Regions from separate parts of the Sphingobium sp. TomTYG73 genome, predicted to be linked through region 1. Evidence: riboswitches for the same ligand, from Rfam matches in the RefSeq annotation. Region 1 holds a riboswitch; each other region holds the start of a gene.

The links. A riboswitch is a leader RNA that binds a small molecule or an ion and turns the genes downstream of it on or off. The one in region 1 is predicted to bind cobalamin.
Region 2: it holds a riboswitch for cobalamin, as region 1 does, so the genes downstream of both, ACZ5TH_RS00500 (TonB-dependent receptor plug domain-containing protein) here and ACZ5TH_RS13035 (HoxN/HupN/NixA family nickel/cobalt transporter) in region 1, are expected to answer to the same signal.
Region 3: it holds a riboswitch for cobalamin, as region 1 does, so the genes downstream of both, ACZ5TH_RS14750 (TonB-dependent receptor) here and ACZ5TH_RS13035 (HoxN/HupN/NixA family nickel/cobalt transporter) in region 1, are expected to answer to the same signal.

Annotation. Positions count from the first base shown of each region.
Region 1 covers NZ_AP027340.1:13,708-20,670, forward strand. Annotated here, with positions in the region: gene ACZ5TH_RS13005 (threonine-phosphate decarboxylase) at 1-837, opposite strand, end outside; gene ACZ5TH_RS13010 (adenosylcobinamide-GDP ribazoletransferase) at 834-1,544, opposite strand; gene ACZ5TH_RS13015 (histidine phosphatase family protein) at 1,541-2,107, opposite strand; gene cobT (nicotinate-nucleotide--dimethylbenzimidazole phosphoribosyltransferase) at 2,104-3,120, opposite strand; gene ACZ5TH_RS13025 (DUF1636 domain-containing protein) at 3,117-3,524, opposite strand; cobalamin riboswitch at 3,685-3,874, opposite strand; gene fdhD (formate dehydrogenase accessory sulfurtransferase FdhD) at 3,922-4,704, opposite strand; cobalamin riboswitch at 4,796-5,041, shown strand; gene ACZ5TH_RS13035 (HoxN/HupN/NixA family nickel/cobalt transporter) at 5,213-6,262, shown strand; gene cobW (cobalamin biosynthesis protein CobW) at 6,259-6,963, shown strand, end outside.
Region 2 covers NZ_AP027339.1:95,908-102,870, forward strand. Annotated here, with positions in the region: gene ACZ5TH_RS00485 (molybdopterin-dependent oxidoreductase) at 1-1,242, shown strand, start outside; gene cobA (uroporphyrinogen-III C-methyltransferase) at 1,229-2,011, shown strand; gene mobA (molybdenum cofactor guanylyltransferase) at 2,096-2,632, opposite strand; cobalamin riboswitch at 2,694-2,918, shown strand; gene ACZ5TH_RS00500 (TonB-dependent receptor plug domain-containing protein) at 3,090-4,949, shown strand; gene ACZ5TH_RS00505 (ABC transporter substrate-binding protein) at 4,986-5,795, opposite strand; gene ACZ5TH_RS00510 (FecCD family ABC transporter permease) at 5,909-6,904, shown strand; gene ACZ5TH_RS00515 (ABC transporter ATP-binding protein) at 6,898-6,963, shown strand, end outside.
Region 3 covers NZ_AP027340.1:403,736-410,698, forward strand. Annotated here, with positions in the region: gene ACZ5TH_RS14750 (TonB-dependent receptor) at 1-1,680, opposite strand, end outside; cobalamin riboswitch at 1,921-2,162, opposite strand; gene ACZ5TH_RS14755 (hypothetical protein) at 2,429-2,608, opposite strand; gene ACZ5TH_RS14760 (LysR family transcriptional regulator) at 2,793-3,686, opposite strand; gene ACZ5TH_RS14765 (malate synthase G) at 3,797-5,899, shown strand; gene ACZ5TH_RS14770 (low molecular weight protein-tyrosine-phosphatase) at 6,151-6,612, opposite strand; gene ACZ5TH_RS14775 (ATP-binding protein) at 6,609-6,963, opposite strand, start outside.

The DNA.
Region 1 (6,963 bases):
CGGCGTGTCGATCAGGCGGAATAGCGGGCAATCGCCGCGCGGGATGAACCCGTGGCGGATAAGTAGCGCATCGAGGCTGGCGGCGCGGGCGGGGAGGGTCGCGATCGTCTCGTCAATCCAGCGCTGGTCTCGACAGGCGGCGCGGCCAAAGTCGATCGCGGCTGCGGAAAGGGGCCAGTCTCCCAGCAGCCTGCGGCAGGCGGCAATGATGGAGGCCGGGCCGAGGAGGAAGCCGAGGCGGACGCCAGCAAGCCCGAAGAATTTGCCAAAGGAACGGAAGATGAGCAGGCGGCGGTGATCCCCAACTTCGGCCGCCATGCTGGCACCGGGCAGGCAGTCGGCGAAGGCTTCATCGATGATCAGCCAGCCGCCCCCTCTTTCCTGTTGGACCAGAAGCTGCTGCATTTGCGCCTGCGTATAGAGGCGGCCATCGGGATTGTTAGGATTGGCGAGCAGGAGCGCGGTGCCCGGTGGCGCGTCTTCGGGTCGCTGCAACGGGCGCGAATTCGGGAAAACCTGCGCATGGGTGCGGTAAGACGGCAGGATATGGCAGGCGGGCGTATCGATCAGGTGGCCAAGCAGGCGCAGGCCGGTTTCGGTGCCCGGCAGTGCGCAGATGTGATCGGGGGAGACGCCGAAATATGTGGCGGCGGCCTGTTCGAGATCGGCAAGCGCTGCGGGATCGGGGAGGGATTGCCAGTCCGGGTTGATCGTGGCGGTACCGGGCCAGACGAGCGGATTTATGCCGGTGGAAAGATCAATCCAGGGAAGGCGCGTCTCATAATGCTGACGCGCCGCCGCCAGACGACCGCCATGCCAACGAAAGATGTCACTCATCGTGCCAGCACCAGTGCGGCGAGCAGGCCGCTTTCGATGAGTTCGATCCCGGCGCCATGACCATCGCCCGAAATGCCGCCGATCCGGCTGCGCAGCCACCATCCCCAAAGCGGGACGAGGATAGCGGCGGACAGGAGGGCGGGAATGATCAGGCAGAAAGCTAGGGCCAGCATTGTCCAGCCGAGCAGGTGCGCCGGGCTGATGCTTTCACGGAAGCGGCTGGCCAAGCCCTCATGGAGCGGCGGGAGCCAGAGGGTCCATGCCAGGGGGCCGATCCGCGCGACGAAGGGCACGGCGATGAGGGCGATCGGCGCGACATGCTCCGCGCAGAGGCGCAGCAGGACGAGCTTCGCCAGCAGTTGCAGGACGATGGTGACGACGCCGAAGCTCCCGATATGCGGGTCGGCAAGAACGGCGGACAGCTTTGCCGGGTCGCCATGGGCTGCCCCTACCCCGTCAGCGATGTCGCCAAGACCGTCGAGATGAAGCGCCCCGGTGATGGCGACCCAGGCGATCAGGCCGAGCAAGGCGGCCATCCAGGGTTCGACGAGGAGGCCGATCGTTATGGCGGCGGCGACGGCAAGGCCGACGATGATGCCGGTCGCGGGAAACCAGCGGATCGCAGCGGCAAAGTCCTTTGCCTCCGCGCGCACTTGCGGGAGCGGCAGGCGGGTCATGAGTTGCAGCGCGAGGACGAGGCGGATCATGTCACGAGGCCGGTGATCTGCGCGTTTGGATTGTCTCCCGTCCAGATACGCAGGCTGAGCAAGGCGCCATAGGGAAGGTCGATTGCCCAGGCCTGCTGGTACGTGAAGCCATACAGCGTAGTCAGCGCCCCCCGTATCGCACCGGCATGGGTGAGGACCAGCGAGGACCGGTCGATTTCGCCAAGTGCCGCCTTTACGCGCAGGCAAAGGCCGGACCAGCTTTCCCCTCCCGGCGGAGGATGGTCGTCCGGGGATGACCAGAAACGACCAATTTCCTCAGCAGGGAGAGTTGCGGGATCGGTGCCTTCCCACGCGCCGAAGTGCAGCTCCCGCCAGCGCGCGTCGACGTCGTGCGGCACTTGCCTGTTGGTTGCGATCAGGGCGGCCGGAGCGTGGGCGCGTGCAAGGTCGGAGCTGATCAGGCGGTCGAACGCAAGCGCGCGGGATCGTTCGATGCATAGCTGCATGGCGGCCGGGTCGGGGGGCATATCCATGTGACCGAGCAGGAGGCCGGGCGTTTGTGGCGCTGCGTGGCGCATCAGATGGAGCGTGAGCGGGCTCATAGCGCGTTAGCCACGGCGGCTTCGGCGAAGGTTGCCATCTGGTCGTGCGCGGCGAGGGCCGAGCGGATGAGTTGCGCCGCGACCGCTGCGCCGCTGCCTTCGCCGAGGCGCATGTCGAGGTGAAGCAAGGGGTGCAGGCCGAGCTCTTCGAGCAGCCGGGCATGGCCTGCTTCGGCGGAGCAGTGGGCGGCGAGGCAGTGGGCCGTGATGGCGGGATTGTCTCGCGCCAGAGGGGCGATGGCCGCGCCGCAGATAAAGCCGTCGAGCAGCACCGGCACACGCATCATGCGCGCGGCAAGGACGGCGCCTGCCATCGCCGCGATCTCTCGCCCGCCGAGACGGCGGAGGGTTTCGAAGGCGTCGGTGCAATGGGGACCGTGCAGCGTATGCGCGATCTGGACGGCCTGCGTCTTGCGAGTGAGGGCGGCTGCGTCGATGCCGGTGCCCCTCCCCGTCCAGTCCTGCGCCTCGCCATCAAAGGATTCAAGGCACAGTGCGGCGGCAGAAGTGGTGTTGGCGATGCCCATTTCACCTGCGAAGAACAGGTCGCAATCTTGCACGACGGCGGCGGCGCCCGCGTTCAGGGCGTCGAGGCACTCCGCTTCCGTCATCGCGGAGGCTTCGCATATGTCGGCGGTGGGATTGTCGAGGGCGAGCGGGACAATGACCAGCTCGGCTCCGCAGGCGCCCGCAAGCGCGTTGATCGCCGCGCCACCTGCTTGGAAGTTCGCGACCATCTGCGCGGTGACGGAGGGCGGGAAGGCGCTGACACCGCGCGCGGCGACGCCATGATTGCCCGCGAAGACGGCGGCGCGGATGCGGTCGGTGCGTGGACGTTCGCGACCTTGCCAGCCTGCCATGAAGAGGGCGACCTCCTCCAGGCGGCCGAGCGATCCGGCGGGCTTCGTCAAAGATGCCTGCCGCGCCGCTGCCGCTTCGATCGCCGCCGCATCAGGCTGAGGGAGGTTGGCGAGCGCGGATTGGAAGCCACCGCGATCCTGAAAGCCGATCATGTGCAAACAAAGCCTTCGGGCGGGGTGCGGACGATGAAATGGCCCTTCACTCCCTGCGGCCATTCGGCGTAGCGCACGACGCCTTCTTCGCTGGCCGCGTGGCGCAGGGCATAGTCGAGGATGGCGCGGGCGGCGTCGGCATCCGGGTTGAAGTCGCCCAGCACGTAGCCGACCTTGCCGGGGCCACGCACATGGACGGTGCAATGACGCTGACAGGCGAAGAGGCAGGGCATGTCCTGCACGGCAACCGCATCATAAGCAGGCTCGGCCGCCTGAAGATCGCGCATCGCTTCAACCAGCAACGCGCCGCCGCGCCGTCCTGCTCCATCTTCCCGCTGATCAGCGGACAGGCGGCAGGTCGAGCAGACCACCACCGACGCCCCGTTTTCGACCGCGCGCAGCATCAGCGGCGCACTTTCATAACCATGTGAACATGAAAGACCGTCATCATGGTCCTCCCCGCAAAATCGAACCGCAAACGGCCCTGCCCGGCCGGATGGCGAGCAAGGCGGTGGCTGTCGTCCGCGAGGGGAACCCCGTTCGTCCGGCACACCCTGTCCGGTCGAAGAACGACTGCGGCAGGCAGGTCTCCTGGCTCACGGGTCGCTGCGAACCGACCGCCTTCTCGGGAGAAAAGCTCCCCCAATGGCTGCGTGGCCGGTCCACTCACCGCTTACAGTTGCAGGGGCAGCGCGGGCATTACACCCGACTTCCCTTTTGATCCCCGAGGGGAACCTGTCGCGGGGCTGCTGATAAAGAGCCCGCGGCGCGTCCGCAAGCGGTAGATGGAGCGGCGCTTTGTCAGTCGGGCAGGCCCCCCCCCGAGAGTATGGCATCGGGCCGGGCAAGCACGACGATCGGCAATCCGGCGCTGGTCGCACGCTCGGCTGCCAGACGGGTCGGGGCGGATATGGTGACGAGCAGCGGGCAATTGGCGAGCGCTGCCTTTTCCACCAGCTCAAAGGAACAGCGGGAGGACAGCAGCGCGAAGCCGCCATCCCAGGATAGCTGCCGCCTCCGCATGGCCCCGATCAGCTTGTCGAAGGCATTGTGGCGGCCCACATCCTCATAGGCGAGGCGGATCGCGCCATCCGGTCCCGCCAAGGCAGCGGCATGGACCGCGCCGGTTTGCCGGTTGAGCGGCTGATGTGCGGCAAGATCGCGCAGGGCGCCGAAGATAGCTTCCCGGCTCGCTTCCGATCGGGCGGTCACGGCAGGCAAGGGCCGCATCGCCTGCTCCAGATTTTCCACGCCGCACAGACCACAGGAGGAATCGGAGACGCGATGACGGACCCGGCCGAGCAGCCCCTCGACGCGGTCTTCCGGCAGCGTGGCCCGCGCGACAAGGCCCTGCTCCGTAGCATGGACATCGACGTCGATCGGCGCGTCGGATGGGATGACCAGCCGCTCGGCCAGCGCGAACCCCTGCACCAGTTCCGCAACGTCGGCGGGCGTCGCCATCAACACGGCATAGCCAACGCCGTTGAACTCGATCGCGACGGGCACTTCCTCCGCCAACTCGCGCGTCACGGACGATGCGTCGCCATCGGGGGTGATGCGGGTGAAGGAGAAGGGCGAAGACATAGGGCCGGTCTAGGCGGGCAATGTGCCTCCGGCAAGCAAATGGACGCGGCCATGCAACTGCCGCTTCCCTTTGGCGGGCAAGCCATCTATGCACGGCCTCGATCGCGCCGGTGCCCGGAAGGGCTTTAAAGGGAATGCGGTGCGGGCTGCTGACAAGGCGCCCAAATCCGCGGCTGTCCCTGCAACTGTAAGCGGTGAGCGAGACGCATATCGACCTTCCGTCACTTGTCGGAGGGTCAGCCACTGGGCCGGACGCTAAATCATGCGAGGCCTGGGAAGGCCATGTGTCGAGCGATGACCCGCAAGCCAGGAGACCTGTCGGCGTCTGGTCGCTCTTGCTTTGGCCCAGGGGATGGCCGGGGCACGGTATTCCGTCTGAGCGACGCGTGCGGCGGGGCCGCACCGGCATGCGTGCCGGGCGCAAAGATGCGTCCGTCCGGCGCGGAATGTCGGCCGCTTAGCGGAGGTCCCGTCCAGTCTCGCTGACGCTGACGGGAGCCATGCTTTTATGGCCATGCAATTTCCGGCGCTTCGTCGCCGTGCCACTTTCATCTTCGCGGGGCTGATCGCCGCCAACATCGCGTTATGGCTATGCGCCTCGCTGATCTTTGCGGGCGACACGATGATGCTGGGCACCGCCCTGCTCGCCTGGAGCCTGGGGCTGCGCCATGCAGTCGATGCCGACCATATCGCCGCGATCGACAATGTGACGCGCAAGCTGATGCAGGAAGGTCAGCGGCCGCTGACCGTCGGCCTGTGGTTCGCGATCGGCCATAGCGCAATCGTGCTGATCGCGGCGGTCCTCATCGCCTTCGCCGCCAGCGCGCTTAGCCGCGTTGAGGCGGCGGGCGAGATTGGCGGGATGATCGCGACGATCATCTCCGCCACCTTCCTCTTTGCCATTGCCGCGATGAACCTCATCATCCTGCGGTCGGTTCTAAAGACCTTCAACCACGTCCGCAGTGGTGGCGCCTATGTCGATGAAGATATGGACATATTGCTGGGCAATCGGGGCATGTTGGCCCGCCTGTTCCGGCCGCTGTTCCGTCTGGTCACGCGCAGCTGGCACATGGCGCCGCTGGGTTTTCTGTTCGGGCTAGGGTTCGACACGGCGACCGAAGTCGCGATCCTCGGCCTGTCCGCGGGTCAGGCGGCGAGCGGGCTTTCGATCGCGACCGTGCTCATATTCCCCTTGCTGTTCGCGGGGGGCATGGCGCTGATCGACACGGCGGACGGCGCGCTGATGATGGGCGCCTATCAATGGGCGTTCGTGAAGCCGATCCGCAAGCTCTACTACAACATCACCATCACATCGGTGTCCGCGCTGGTCGCAATCGTCATCGGCGGGATCGAGGCGGCGGCGCTGCTGGGCGACAAGCTGGGCCTGACGGGCGGCGTCTGGTCGGTGGCCGCCAATCTGGGCGAGCACTTCAACAGCCTCGGCTTCTTCATCATCGGCCTGTTCGCCGCCTGCTGGCTGGTGAGCTGGATCATCTACCGCTGGAAGCGCTTCGACGAAATCGAGGTGCTCCTCTCCAATCAAGGACAGACTTTATGAGCAAGGTTCCCGCCACCGTCATCACGGGATTTCTGGGCGCCGGTAAGACGACGCTGATCCGCCACCTGATCGAAAATGCGGGTGGGCGGCGGCTTGCCCTCATCATCAACGAATTTGGCGATGTCGGCGTCGATGGATCGCTGGTCAAGGGGTGCGGCGATGAGGCTTGCACGGATGAGGATATTATCGAGCTGGCCAACGGTTGCATCTGCTGCACCGTGGCGGACGATTTCCTGCCCACGATGCAGCGACTGCTCGACCGAGATGTGCCGCCCGATCATATCATTATCGAGACTTCGGGCCTTGCCCTACCAAAGCCGCTGGTGAAGGCGTTTCAGTGGCCGAATATCCGGACACGGGCGACGGTGGATGGGGTGATTGCACTCATCGATGCCGATGCTCTGGCTGCGGGGCGCTTTGCCCATGACGAGGAAGCGCTGGCTGCGGCACGGGCGGCGGACCCGACGCTCGACCATGACAGCCCGATCGAGGAGCTTTTCGAGGACCAGCTGGCCTGTGCCGACCTTGTGCTGCTGAACAAGACCGACTTGGTCGAGGGCGGCAGGCTTGCGGAACTGGAGCGGGATCTGGCGGCGGAAATCCGGCCGGGCGTGCGTATCGTCCGCACCGCGCGGGGGGAGATCGACCCGGCGGTCCTGCTCGGCCTTGATGCCGGGGTCGAGGACCAGGTTGACGCCCGC
Region 2 (6,963 bases), on a different replicon from region 1:
CAGCGCCCCTTCCTGGCGCTCCCCGGCGACGCCAAACCCGACTGGTGGATCGTCAAGGAAGTTGCCCGCCGCATGGGCTTTCGAAACGCCTTCGCCTATGACCGGCCCGCCGACATCTGGCGCGAACATGCCCGCCTGACCGCCTATCAGAATGACGGCCAGCGCCTGCTCAACCTCCGTGCCCAGGCCACCATCGGCAACGACGCCTATGAAGCGATGGAGCCCTTCCGCTGGGGCGGCGACAAGCCCTTTGCCGATGGCTGCTTCTCCACCCCCGACGGCAAGGCGCGGCTGGTCCTCACCAAGCAAATGGACCTTCAGGAGCCGCTCAAGCAGTGGCCCATGACGCTCAACACCGGCCGTTACCGCGACCAGTGGCACACGATGACGCGCACCGGTCTCTCAGCCAAGCTCGCCCGCCATCGGGAGGAGCCGCTGGTCGATATCCACCCGCAGGACGCGCAGGAACTGGGCATTTGCGACGGCGACCTCGCCCGCGTCCAGACCGCGCAGGGCAACAGCATCTTCCGCGTGGCTTTCAGCGAAGGCCAGCGTGTGGGTGAAATCTTCACGCCGATCCACTGGACGGATCAGGTCTCCACAGGCGGCCGCACCGGCCTGCTGCCGCGCCCGCTGGTCGATCCCCATTCCGGCCAGCCCGGCTTCAAATCGACGCCCGCCAGCATCGAAAAGGTCGCCACCGAGTGGAAGGGTTTCCTCATCCTGCGCGGAGAGCAGCCCGCCAAAATCCCCTGCCTCTGGGCCACGAAGGTCACCGTTCCCGGCGGCGCGCTCTACGAAGTCGCGGGCAATGGCGACCCCGTGCGGCTTGAAGCCTGCCTGCCCAAGGGTGACCGCGTCGAAGCCGTCGACATGACGCGCGGCACCCGCCGCATCGCCATCATCGGGGAAGGCAAGCTGGCAGCGGTCCTCTTCGTCACCCGCACTGGCCTGCTGCCGTCGCGTGACTGGCTCATCAGCCAGCTCGAAGCCGAAGAGGTGGGCGCATCCGTCCTCGCCGCGCGCGGTCCCGGCAACCAGCCCGACAAGGGGCCGACCATCTGCGTCTGCTTCGACATTGGTTTGAACCAGATCGTCACCGCCATCCGCGACCAGAGCCTGGTCGATGTCCCCGCCATCGGCAAGGCGATCGGCGCTGGCACCAATTGCGGGTCCTGCCGTCCCGCGCTCGCCAACATCCTCGCCCAAATTCCGCAGGAGGCCCTTCATGCAGCCGAATGAACTAATCGCCCCCGGTGAAGTCTGGCTGGTCGGCGCAGGTCCGGGCGACCCGGACCTCCTCACCCGCAAGGCCGAAAAGCTGATCGCCGCCGCCGAAATCGTCTTCTACGACGCGCTCGTCGGCCCCGGCGTGCTCGATCTCATCCCCCAAGGTGTCGATCGGGTCAGCGTCGGCAAGCGTTCGGGCCGCCATTCAAAGGCGCAGGAAAGCATCAACGACCTCCTCCTCGCCGCCGCCAAGGCTGGCAAGCGCGTCGTGCGCCTCAAGGGCGGCGACCCGTCGGTCTTTGGCCGCTCGTCCGAAGAGATGGAGCATCTCGCTGCCGACGGCATCCGCTTCCACATCTGCCCCGGCATCACCACCGCCAGCGCAGCAGCGGCCAGCGGCAGCGCGTCGCTCACCCTGCGCGGCAAGGCGCGAGGCCTGACGCTGGTGACCGCGCATCTGAAAGCCGGTGAACCGCTCAAGCTCGACTGGGAAGCGCTGGCCCGTCCCGGCGGCACGCTCGGCATCTATATGGGCCGCGCCGCCGCTGGAGAGATCAGCCGCCAGTTGATCGCCGCCGGACGCGATCCCGAAACGCCGGTGATGGTGGCGGTGAACGTCTCGCTCCCCACCGAACGCCTGATCCGGGGCAAGCTGTCCGCGCTAGCCTTCCTGGTCGCCACGATCAGCGACGAAGACCCCACCCTGCTGCTGATCGGCGAAGCGGTGGCGGGAACGACCATGCCTGTAGGGGTTGCAGCCAGCGTCGCTCTTCAGCTTTGAAGACCGGCTCTTTGCAACTTTTGCCCTGAGCTTGCCGAATGCCCCCGAACTTAGTTGGAAGGAAGGGAGGGGGCTTCGGCAAGCTCAGTTCGGCTCGCGCCAGCGCGCCAGATCCTCCGGCCGATTGATATTCGGCAGCACCAGTTCCGGCCGCTCCACCACCCGCGCGCGAGACCGCTCGATCCAGCCAAAGATCGACCGATTATTCTCTTCTGCCAGATGCGCATCCAGCTCGTCCGCGAGCGACGCAGGCCAAAATCCCGCAAGCTGCTGCCCTTTCAGCACCGCCCCACTGTCACCCACAAGCGCCTCCACCAGCGCCGCCGGATAAACGGGCATGTCGCACCCCGTCGTCAGCACCGCATCGTAACCTTGACTGCGCGCATAATGCAGCGCCGCGTTCAGCCCGCCCAGCGGCCCCATGTCCGCCGCTGGCCGATCCGCTAGCCCCGTCAGCCCCTCGACGCTCCGCCCGCAGACCACCACTGCCTCCACATGCGGCGCGATCGCCGCCACAGCATGGTCGATCAGCGTGCGCCCGTCCGGCATCAGCGCCAATGCCTTGTCGCTGCCGAAACGGCTGGATCGTCCCCCAGCCAGCACCGCACCCAGCAATCGCATTATCCACTCCTTGGCAGAACCCTCAACTTCCCCTATGGCGCGCGGCGTGAGCGGGCAACTGTTCACGAAAGATCGCGCCGGAAAGGGAATGCGGTGCGGACGGGATCACCGTCCAACTCCGCGGCTGTCCCTGCAACTGTAAGCGGCGAGCGCGATGCACAGGGAAACCCGCAAGCCTTCAAAGGGGAAGGCGAGGGGGACCAGCCACTGGACCAAAAGTCCGGGAAGGCGTGCATCACCGCGACGACCCGCGAGCCAGGAAACCTACCGGCGCATGGTCGCTCTTGCCTTGGGTCCAGGGATAGGTCCGGGCACGGTGTTTTCCGTCTGAGCGACGAAGCGGCGCAGGGCCGCATCGGTGCGCGTGACGGGGCTGGCGTCTCTTCTTCCCGCGCACCGGCCGCTCATGCGGCAGGCCCTGGGCTCATGTCGCATGGCGCTCAGGGAAGACAGAAATATGATCAGGACCGGAATTTCACTGCTGGCGCTCCTCGCTGCCACCCCCGCGCTCGCCGCAGACGCGGACGAAATCATCGTCACCGCGCTCGGCATCGAACAGCCTACCGATGAAGTCGGGCAGGCGGTGACCGTGATCGACGAAAAGACGATTGAAACCCGCCAGAATGTCAGCGTCGTCGATTTGCTGGTCACCACACCGGGAGTCCGCTTCAATCGTACCGGGAGCTTGGGCAACGTCACCAGCGTGTCGGTGCGTGGCGCCGAAACGACGCAGACGCTGGTGCTGATCGACGGCGTGAAGGTCAACGACCCGAGCGGCATCGGCGATCAATATGATTTCGGCAATTTGCTTGTCGGCAATATCCGCCGGATCGAGGTGCTGCGCGGTTCCAACTCCATTGCCTATGGCAGCCAGGCGATCGGCGGCGTCGTCAACATCATGACCGGTATCCCAAGCGAAGGGTTCGGCGGCAAGGCGTCGGTCGATTATGGCTATGCCGATACGCTGAATGCGAAGGCGGATGTATCGGGCACCAGCGGCATATTGTCGGGCGGCGTGGGCCTCGCCTATTTCCGCACCGATGGCATCTCCGCTGTCTCTTCCGATTTCGGTGGCGCGGAAAAGGATGGCTATGAAAATATCACTGGCAATGCCCGGCTGAAGATCGCCTTCACCGATGATCTGAGCCTCGACCTGCGCGGCTATTATATCAACGGCGATCTCGACTATGACAGCTTCTTTGGCACGCCGGCCGACAGCCCCGACGTCGCGAAGTCCAATCAATATATCGGCTATGCGGGCGTGAATTTGGCGCTGTTCGACGGCAAGCTGACCAACCGGGCGGCCGTTACCTGGTATCAGCAGGATCGCGATTATTATTTCGTGCGCGGCAACGCCCCGGACTTCGGCTATTCCGGGACGAACCTGCGCTTCGAATATGAAGGCGTCTATCAGCCCATCGATGACGTAAAGCTGCTGCTCGGCTATGAACATGAGCGGCCCGATTATGAGTTTTTCGGCTTCGGTTCGCAGGAAAGCCACCGCGCCAATATCGACAGCGTTTATGCCCTCGCGGTGGTGAAGCCAGTTGAAGGCCTGTCCATGACCGCAGGCGTGCGGCATGACGATCACAGCCAGTTCGGCGGCGCGACGACGTTCGGCGCGAACGCCAACTACACGCCCAATGGCGGCGCGACCAATTTCCGCCTGAGCTACGGGGAGGGCTTCAAGGCGCCGTCGCTCTATCAGCTTTACGATACATTCAGCGGCAATCCGAACCTGAAGCCCGAGCGTTCGAAGAGCTACGACATCGGCTTCGACCAGAATCTGGGGAGCGACCGGGCGGTGCTGTCCGTCACCGGATTCTGGCGCGACACGCGGGACCAGCTGAATTACGACAATACGACATTCACCTATGGCAATCTGGATCGCACCCGCGCCAAGGGCGTGGAAACGACGCTGACGCTGCGTCCGGTCGATGCACTGACCTTCACCGCCGCCTATAGCTATGTCGATGCGCGTGATCGTTCGCCGGGCAGCGCGGCCTTTGGCGAGCGCCTGCTGCGCCGCGCCGCTAACGCCGTCAGCGCATCGGTCGATTATGCCTGGTCCTTCGGCCTGTCGACCGGGGCGACCGTGACGATGGTCAGCGACAGCGTCGATCTCGACCCCGTGACCCGCAACCGGGTGCAGATTGACGGCTATGCGGTAACGGATATCCGCGCGTCCTTCCCGATCACGGAAAGGCTCGAAATCTATGGTCGCATCGACAATCTGTTCGATCAGGAATACGCCACCGCCTATGGTTATGGCACCTACGGCCGGTCGGCCTATGGCGGCGTGCGTGTCCGCTTCTGACGGTAGAAGGTGAAGGGGGTGGGCGACTGCCCCCCTTCATCGCAGGGGCGCGGCCTTTGGGCGCGCCCTGCCTTTGCTTGCGGCGTCCGCCTGCGCCACGATGCTGCGCGCGGCCCGCACATAGGCGGGGCCGCCGCAGACCGTCCAGGCTTGCGGCACGCGGATGCGAGGAATGGATCGCAGCACCGGGTGGTGCAGCATTTCCGTCCCCTGATCGACGACCTTTTCGCTGCCTTGCTCCACGATCAGATAGTCGGGCCTGGCCGCGATCATCTGTTCCAACGGCACCTGGGCCAGCGCTGGCTTGCCAAGTTTCGCAGCCAGATTGGTGAGGCCCGCGCGCCGGATCAACTCATCGACCAAAGTGCCGGTCCCGGTCATATAGCCGCGCCGCTGATAATAGGCAGCCACGCCGCCGCGCCGGGACCGGGGCAGGGCGGCAAGGTCGCGCTCCATGCCCGCGATCATCGCCTCGCCCCGCGCGGGATGGCCGACAATGGCCGCCACCTGCCGGATCTGTCCCCTGATCGCCGCGAAACTGTCCGCGCTCGCCAGCCCCAGCTTGCGCCATCGCCCGTCCGGCGCGCTGACAACGCCGCCAGTGCCATCGGGAAAGCCGATCACCAAATCGGGACGCAGCGCCAATACCTCTTCGGCCGGACGTTTCAGTACCGGAAAACGCCGCGCCTTGGCGATCGCCGCCGACAGTTCCGGATCATGCCCATAGGGACTCAGAGCCGCGATCTGCCCCGGATCGGCGAGCGCCAGCACATATTGGTCGGAACAGGTGTTGAGCGACACGATACGCTTGGGCGGCGCGGGCGCAGCGCCGGTCAGGCCGACCAAACAACATATCGCCAACAACCTTCTGCGCACCAATCCAGCCTCCGCAAAGCGCCGTGCTCCCGCTTTCGCCGCAGCACTACAACCCCTATCAGCAGCCTTGGAGCGCGCAAGCCATGAAGGCCCGCCGCCATCCCCTGCTGCTCCCCATCCTGATCGCGCTCACGCTTTTGGCAGCGCTTGGCTCCCTCACGCTGGGCGCCGTACCACTCTCTCCCGCCCGCATCCTAGCCGTCCTCACCGGCGGCGGTGATGAGGTCGCCCGCGCTATTCTCATCGACCTGCGCCTGCCGCGCATGCTGCTCGGTCTCATCGTCGGCGCGATGCTGGGCCTCGCCGGAGCCGCGCTTCAGGGCTATCTCCGCAACCCACTCGCTGAACCCTCGGTCCTTGGCGCCTCCAACGCGGCGGCTCTCGGAGCAGTCTGCGCCCTATATTTCGGCCTCGCGCAGCTTCACCCGCTCATCCTCCCCGCCCTCGCCATCATCGCCAGCCTCATCGCCATCGCCGCGCTGTTCCTGCTCGCAGGCCCATCCGAAAGCCCGCTGACCCTGATCCTCGCAGGCATAGCCGTCGCAACCCTCGCGGGGGCGGGGATCAGCCTGTCGCTCAACCTCTCACCCAATCCCTTCGCGGCGATGGAGATCATGAACTGGCTGATGGGCAGCCTTGAAAATCGCAGCTACGCCCATGTCTGGATCGCGCTGCCCTGCGTCCTCCTCGGCGCCGCGCTGCTGATCGCCGACGGCCGCAGCCTCGACGCACTGACCTTGGGGGAGGAGGGCGCACAGGCACTCGGCGTTGACCTTTCCAGGGCACGGCTGCGCATGATGCTGGGCGTCGCGATCGGCGTCGGCGGAGCGGTCGCCGTGTCGGGCGCAATCGGCTTCGTCGGCCTCATCGTCCCCCATCTGGTCCGCCCCCTCACGGATCGCTCCCCTTCGGCCATCCTGCTCCCCTCGCTGCTCGGCGGCGCGGCGTTGCTCACGCTGGCCGACATCGGTGTCCGGCTGATCCCCACCAGCAGCGAATTGAAGCTCGGCGTCCTGACCGCATTGCTCGGCGTTCCCGTTTTCCTCGTCCACCTGATGCGGGAGCGGCGGCTATGGTGACCATCCGCGCCGAAAACCTCTCAGTCCGCCTCGGCCGCCACCCCGCCGTGACCGGCGTC
Region 3 (6,963 bases), 390 kb from region 1:
TTCCCATGGATCGAGCACGATGGCGGCCCCGGCGGACGCGGCATTTTTGAAAGCGTTGGGGATATGGTCGCCATTGGTATAGCGGCTGTGGCTGGCGGTGTAATTGCCGTCGAAGGCGAGCCAGGGGAGCGGGCGCCAGAAGGCGACAAGCTCATAGCCGTGGCGGCGGCTGGCTCCGCTGGGTTCGACCGCGTTGGAGTCGCCGACGAAGCGCAACTCGCTCCCGACATTGAGCCACCAATAGGTCGCGGTGAAGGTGAAGCCGGGTAGTTGCAGGCGGCCGCCCAATTCCTTGCCCGTGCCGCGCACGAGCATCGGGACAGGCGTGTCGACATTGACCGCGCCGCGCGCATCGTTGGAATGAAAGCCCCGGCCCCAATTGGCATAAAGTTCGACATGCGGCGTGATTGCCCAGGCGGCCGACGCCTTGGGAGAGACGAGCGTGTCCGATCCGCTGCCTTCGCCTAGCGCGGCGGCGACGGCGTCGCGGGCGCGGACGTCATAATGATAATAGTCGCCGCGCAGGCCGCCAGTGATGCGCAAGCCCGGCAGCGGCGTGACGGTGGCTTCGCCATAAAGGGCGGCTGACCCCTGCTTTACGCGATAGCGGCCGAGCGAGGAGAGGAAAGCGCGGTTCGACGTGCGATTGACGCCGACATTGCCGATCGCGTCATAGCGATTTTCCGTGCCGAGCTTCAGTTGCAGTGCCGGGGCTATGTCCCAACGCTTTTCGCCGGTGAAGCCCAATACCCAGCGGCGGTCGAACTGCTCGATCTGCGCGCTGGTGCCGTCGGGATCGGTGTAGGTGGGATTGGAGAACATCGTCCAGTCGTAGAATTGCGCGTAGAGATTGGCGCGCCATGTCGGCTGTACAGTGGCGAGATTGCCGATGATGCGCGCCGTTTCGCCGCGCGCGGACGGATCGGGCGAACAGAAGACATCGGGGCAGAGCGGGGTGCCGATGATCCGTTCGGGGATCTGCTCGGTGGGACGCCATGTCGCGCGATAGGCGTGGAGCGTGCCGTCGATCTTACCGGCCCCGGCGGGAAGCGTATATTTGGCGAAACCTGCATAGTGGCGCAGATGTTCGGCCTCCTGCCACGGGCCGTCATAAGCCTTGGCCTGGGCGACGAGGGTGAGATTGCCTGCGCCCGCCTTTACCGTGCCGCCCGCCGCCAGCCTGCGCCAGCCGAAGGAGCCGCCCTCCGCCGCGACCCATGGACGGTCATAGCCGTCGATCGTGGTCATATAGGCCGCGCCCGCGAGCGCGAAGTCACCGCCATCGGCGCGATAGGGGCCTTTGCGAAAATCCTCCCGCGCGATGATTTCGGGGATGAGTCCGTTGAGGTCGAGATAGCCCTGGCCGTGGCCTTGGGTGCGGAAGTTCATCTGAACCCCGTCGATATAGGTGGTGAAGTCCGACCCATGGTCCAGATTGAAGCCGCGCAGGAAATATTGATTGGCCTTGCCGCTGCCCGAATGTTGGGCCGCGACCATGCCTGGCACCGCTTCGAGCAGTTCGGCGACGCGCAGCAGCGGGCGGACGAGAAGGTCCGCGCCGCCGACGCTGCCCTCGCTGGCTGCATGGGCGGTGCCTATCTTGTCCTCGCCCCGGCCGAAGACGACGATGGTGTTCGCATCCTCGCCTGCGTCGTTCGTTTCGGCGGCGAAGGCTGGCAAAGGAAGGAGAGTGGCGGTCAGCGCGCAGGCGGCGCGGCGGAGTTGGTTGGGTAGTTTCAAATCATGCACTCCGGGCGTCTGGCGACACTCGGCAAGAGACCTGCCGCCGGACGGCGACCGGCGCGCGCCGACGGCCGGACGCCCCCAAGGCGACCGCCAGCGTCACCGAAGCGGCCTCTCGCCGCTCGTTCGTCGCTCAGACGGAAACTACCGTGCCGCGGCCATCCCCTGGACCAAGGCAAGAGCGACCAGACGCTGGCAGGTCTCCTGGCTCGCGGGTCATCGCTTGATGCACGGCCTTCCCGGGCCTCGCAGGATTTAGCGTCCGGCCCAGTGACTTGCCCCATCCCGCCTATGAGGTGGGGCGATGTGCATCGCGCTCGCCGCTTACAGTTGCAGGGACAGCCTTGGCTTGGGGAGGCGGGTGCCTCCTTCACCATGTTCCCTTTTAAGCCTCTTTCGAGGCACCGGCGCGATCATGTCCGGGGGTTGCCCGGGTGACGGGGGCGATAGCGGAGCTGTGGGGGTAGGGCAAGGGGGGGTGGTTGGGTGAGGTAACTTACCCCCTCTCCCCTTCAGGGGAGAGGGTTGGGGAGAGGGAATGGGCGTGTCCCTCATTTTTCCGTTTGTCATCCCAGCGGAAGCTGGGATCCCCTTGCTAGGAGGCGCGTGGTCGCCTGAGATGCCAGCTTTCGCTGGCATGACGGTACGTGGTGGGACGCTGGCGTAGCCGCTTGGCGTTGATGGATCAGTTCAGCGTCGCGCCGCGCTCGCGCTGGAGGCGTAGGGCCATGGCTTGGTAGCGGACGGCGCGTTCATTGTGGAGGGCGATGGTGGCCTGGTCTGCGCCGCGAAGGCGGGCTTCCCTGGCTTGCCGCGCTTCCTGGGCGGCGCAGGCGGAAAAATGTGATGCGTCATTGGGGCGCATGGCCCTTATCCTCTCTCAATTTCTTATGGCTCGAACGATAACATCGGCCTGTTTCCCGCTGCCATTACGCAGGTTAACGCCGGAAAGCTTCTGTTTTTTGACAGCCTGCTTGCAAATGATTTCAGGAAGGGATTTCTGCGCTTTTCAAGCAGTTGAGCGGATGGCGCTAAGGGGCTTCTTGCTATCAGCCGCCCCGGTTCCACGATGCATCGCGGAAGGTGTCGCGCAAGAAGCCGATGAAGGCGTCTACGGCGGCGGGACGACCTGCGGCGCGGGGGTGGACGGCGTGAACGGCGAGGTCAGCGGGGCCTTCCCAACTGTCGAGGACGCGGACGAGGCTGCCTTCCGCGATCAGGTCGCCCACGTCCCAGAGCGAGCGCAAGGCGATCCCGACTCCGGTAAGGGCGAGTTCGCGCACGATTTCGCTGCTGTTGGTGCGGACATGGCTTTGGCCATCGATCAGCTTGCGCGCGCGGCCATTCACCAGCCGCCATGGCAATTGTCCATCGGCCGCGAGCAGGCGGTGGCGGGGGAGGTCGGCGATCTTGTCCGGAATGCCATGCGCGGCAAGATAGGCGGGGCTGGCGCAGAGGATGCGGCGGTTGGTGGCGAGATGATGTCCCTCCAGATGGAGAGGAATGTCGCTGGTGATACGGATCGCCACGTCGATGCGCTCGGCGAGCAGGTCTTCATAGGCGTCGGACAGGTTGAGTTCGAGATCGACGCGCGGATGGAGGTCCAGAAAGCGGCCAACATGGGGCGCCACATGCAGGCGGCCGAAGGAGGTGGGAGCCGAAATGCGCAGCGGCCCGGACGCGCTCCGATGCCGACTGGTGACGCGTTGCTCCGCCTGCTGGATGGCGTCGAGGATGGCGACAAGGTCGCGGTGCAGGCCGACGCCTTCCTCCGTCAGGGCAAGGCGGCGCGTGGTGCGATGGATGAGGCGGACGCCGAGGCGCGCTTCCAGCCGGGAGATGCGTTTCGACATCATGGCGGGCGAGATGTTCAATATGCGGCCTGCCGCCGAAAGGCTGCCTGCATCCACCGCGCGGGCGAAGAGAAGATAATCGGGATCCATCGATGATCTTTTCCTGTGAGGAACAGATGCTTTGAGTTCTTGTTGTCTAGTGCGAGGATGGAGAGGGGTCTATAGGCTTTCGTCACAGTATTTTGGATGGAGAGTTGCCCATGGACGGCATGATCGAGAAATCGGGCCTGATGGTTGCCGCCGAGCTGGCGCGCTTTATCGATGGAGAAGTCCTGCCGGGGACGGGGATCGCGGCGGAGGCGTTTTGGAAGGGCGCGGCTGCGATTTTCGCGCGGTTTGCGCCGCTTAATGCGGCTCTGCTGGAAAGGCGTGACGCCATTCAGGCGCAGGTAGATGCGTGGCATGAGGCGCGGGCGGGGCAGGCGGTCGACGGGGACGCTTATCGGACTTTCCTGACCGAGATCGGCTATTTGGTGCCGGAGCCTGCGCCTTTTTCCATCGGGTCGAGCCAAGTGGATGAGGAGCTTGCCACATTGGCCGGGCCGCAGCTGGTGGTGCCTATCCTCAATGCACGGTTCTTATTGAATGCAGCCAATGCGCGGTGGGGAAGCCTTTATGATGCGCTCTATGGGACCGATGCCATTCCGGGCGCGGCGGCGGGCAAGGGCTATGATCCGGCGCGCGGCGCACAGGTGATTGGGTGGGCCAAGGCGTTCCTGGATCGGGCGGTTCCTCTGACGGAGGGAAGTTGGGCGGATTGGGCGGGCGGCACGCCGGTCTTGCGCGACCCTGCGCAACTTGCCGGACGGGCAGGCGACAACATCCTGCTTCGCAACAATGGGCTGCATATTGAGCTGGTGATCGACGCAGGCCATCCGATCGGGCGGGATGACCCGGCGCATCTGGCGGACGTTGTGCTGGAATCGGCGCTGTCCACCATTTGCGATCTGGAGGATTCCGTTGCGGCAGTGGATGCTGCGGACAAGGTCGCGGCCTATGCCAACTGGCTCGGCCTGATGAAGGGCGATCTGGAGGACAGTTTCGAGAAGAATGGCGCGATGATGACGCGGCGGTTGAATGGGGACCGCTCCTATGTCGCGCCGGATGGAAGTGCGTTGACCTTGCCGGGACGGTCTTTGCTGTTCGTGCGCAATGTCGGGCATTTGATGACGACGCCTGCGGTGCGGCTGTCCAATGGGAACGAGGCGCCGGAAGGGATATTGGATGGGATCGTTACCAGCCTGATCGCCCTGCACGACATTCGGCGGAACGGGCGTTTCGTCAATAGCCGGGCGGGCAGCATCTATATCGTGAAGCCCAAGATGCACGGGCCGGAAGAGGTCGCCTTCACCAACGAGCTGTTCGACGCGATCGAGGATTTGCTGGGGCTGGAGCGGCATCAGCTGAAGGTTGGCGTGATGGACGAGGAGCGGCGGACTTCGGCAAACCTCGCCGCCTGTATCCATGCGGTGCGGGACCGGATCGTGTTCATCAACACCGGCTTTCTGGATCGCACGGGGGACGAAATCCATACGTCGATGCGCGCGGGGCCGATGATCCGCAAGGGCGAGATGAAGAGCGCGGCGTGGATCAAGGCTTATGAAGATCGCAATGTGCAGATCGGGCTTGCCTGCGGGCTGTCGGGCAGGGCGCAGATCGGCAAGGGCATGTGGGCGGCTCCCGATCGGATGGCGGACATGCTCGAGCAGAAGGTCGGGCACCCGATGACGGGGGCGAATACGGCTTGGGTGCCTTCGCCGACTGCCGCGACTTTGCACGCGACGCATTATCACGGCGTGGATGTGTTTGCGCGGCAGGCGGAGCGGAAGGCTGAGCTGGTTGCTGGGCTGGACGCGCTGTTGACGCTGCCGCTGGCGGCGGGGGTGAACTGGTCGGCGCAGGATGTGCGCGACGAACTGGACAATAATGCGCAGGGGATATTGGGCTATGTCGTGCGCTGGGTGGATCAGGGCGTCGGCTGTTCCAAGGTGCCGGATATTCATGATGTGGGGCTGATGGAGGACCGGGCGACGTTGCGGATTTCTTCGCAGCATATCGCCAATTGGCTGTTGCATGGGGTGTGTTCGGCGGACGAGGTTGACGCGGCGCTGCGGCGGATGGCGGCCAAGGTCGATGCGCAGAATGCGGGCGATCCGCTGTACCAGCCGATGAGTGGGCGGGAGGAGAGCAGTCTGGCGTTTCAGGCGGCGCGGGCGCTGGTGTTTGAGGGCGTGGCGCAGCCTAATGGTTATACCGAGCCGCTGCTGCACGCCTATCGGGCGCGGGTGAAGATGCCTGCTTGAACAGCTGTTCGGGCTTTGGTTTTCGCGCAGAGGCGCAGAGGGTTTTGCGCTGGTGTTGCTCTGCGCCTCTGCGCGAAGATTATTTCACGCGGAGACGCGGAGAGGGTGCGTGTGACGGGAGCAGCTGCGTCTTACTGGCTTCGCGTTGGATGCGACGTTTTTGACGGATGCACCGCGCGGGCCGGTTTGCCTCCGCGTCCCCGCGTCTCCGCGTCCCCGCGTCTCCGCGTCCCCGCGTCTCCGCGTGAAAATTAGCCTTGGAGGTGTTTGATCAGGGCGCGGGCTGCCCTTGTGACATCCTCCCATGTCTCATCGAAGCCTTCGTCCTCGCCGAAATAGGGGTCGGTGACGCTGCTGCCTTCGCGGCCGGGGATCAGGTCCATGAGGAGGCGGAGGTCGGCGGTGCCATTTGACGGGCGGATGCTGCGGAGGTTTTTGAGGTTTTCCGCATCGAGGGCGAAGATGTGGTCGAAGCTGTGGAAGTCTTGGACCGAGACCTGACGGCCGCGATAGGTGGATATGTCGATGCCGTTGCGTAGGGCTACCGCCTGGGCGCGGCTGTCGGGCGGACAGTCTACGTGCCAGTCGCCGGTTCCTGCTGAATCGACCTTGATGGGTAGGCCAGCCTTTTCGGCTTCGGCGCGTAGGGCGGCTTCGGCCAGCGGTGAGCGGCAGATATTGCCGAGGCAGACGAAGAGGACGGAGACGCTCATCCTTCGGCCGCTGCTGTTGAGAGGCCGAGCTGGGGCACGCCGATCGAGCGGCGACCGCCAAAGTCGGTGCGGGCGACGATGACGCCGATCTTTTCCATATAGTCGATGAGGCGGCGGACGCGGCCCGGCGAACTGGTGCCATAGGCGCGGGCGAGGGCTGTGTCGTCCGGGCAAGGCAGGCCCTGCATCGCGGCGCGGGCGATGAGGAGGAAGGGGGCGAGCATGTCTTCGGGCAGCGGCTGGGCGGCCTTCATCGCGTCGTCCCAGCGCGGGTCGGCGGCGTCGAACATGCCTGCCTGCGCCATGGCGAAACGCTTGCGGAAGGCGGCGAGGTCGAGCGGGGGCGTTCGC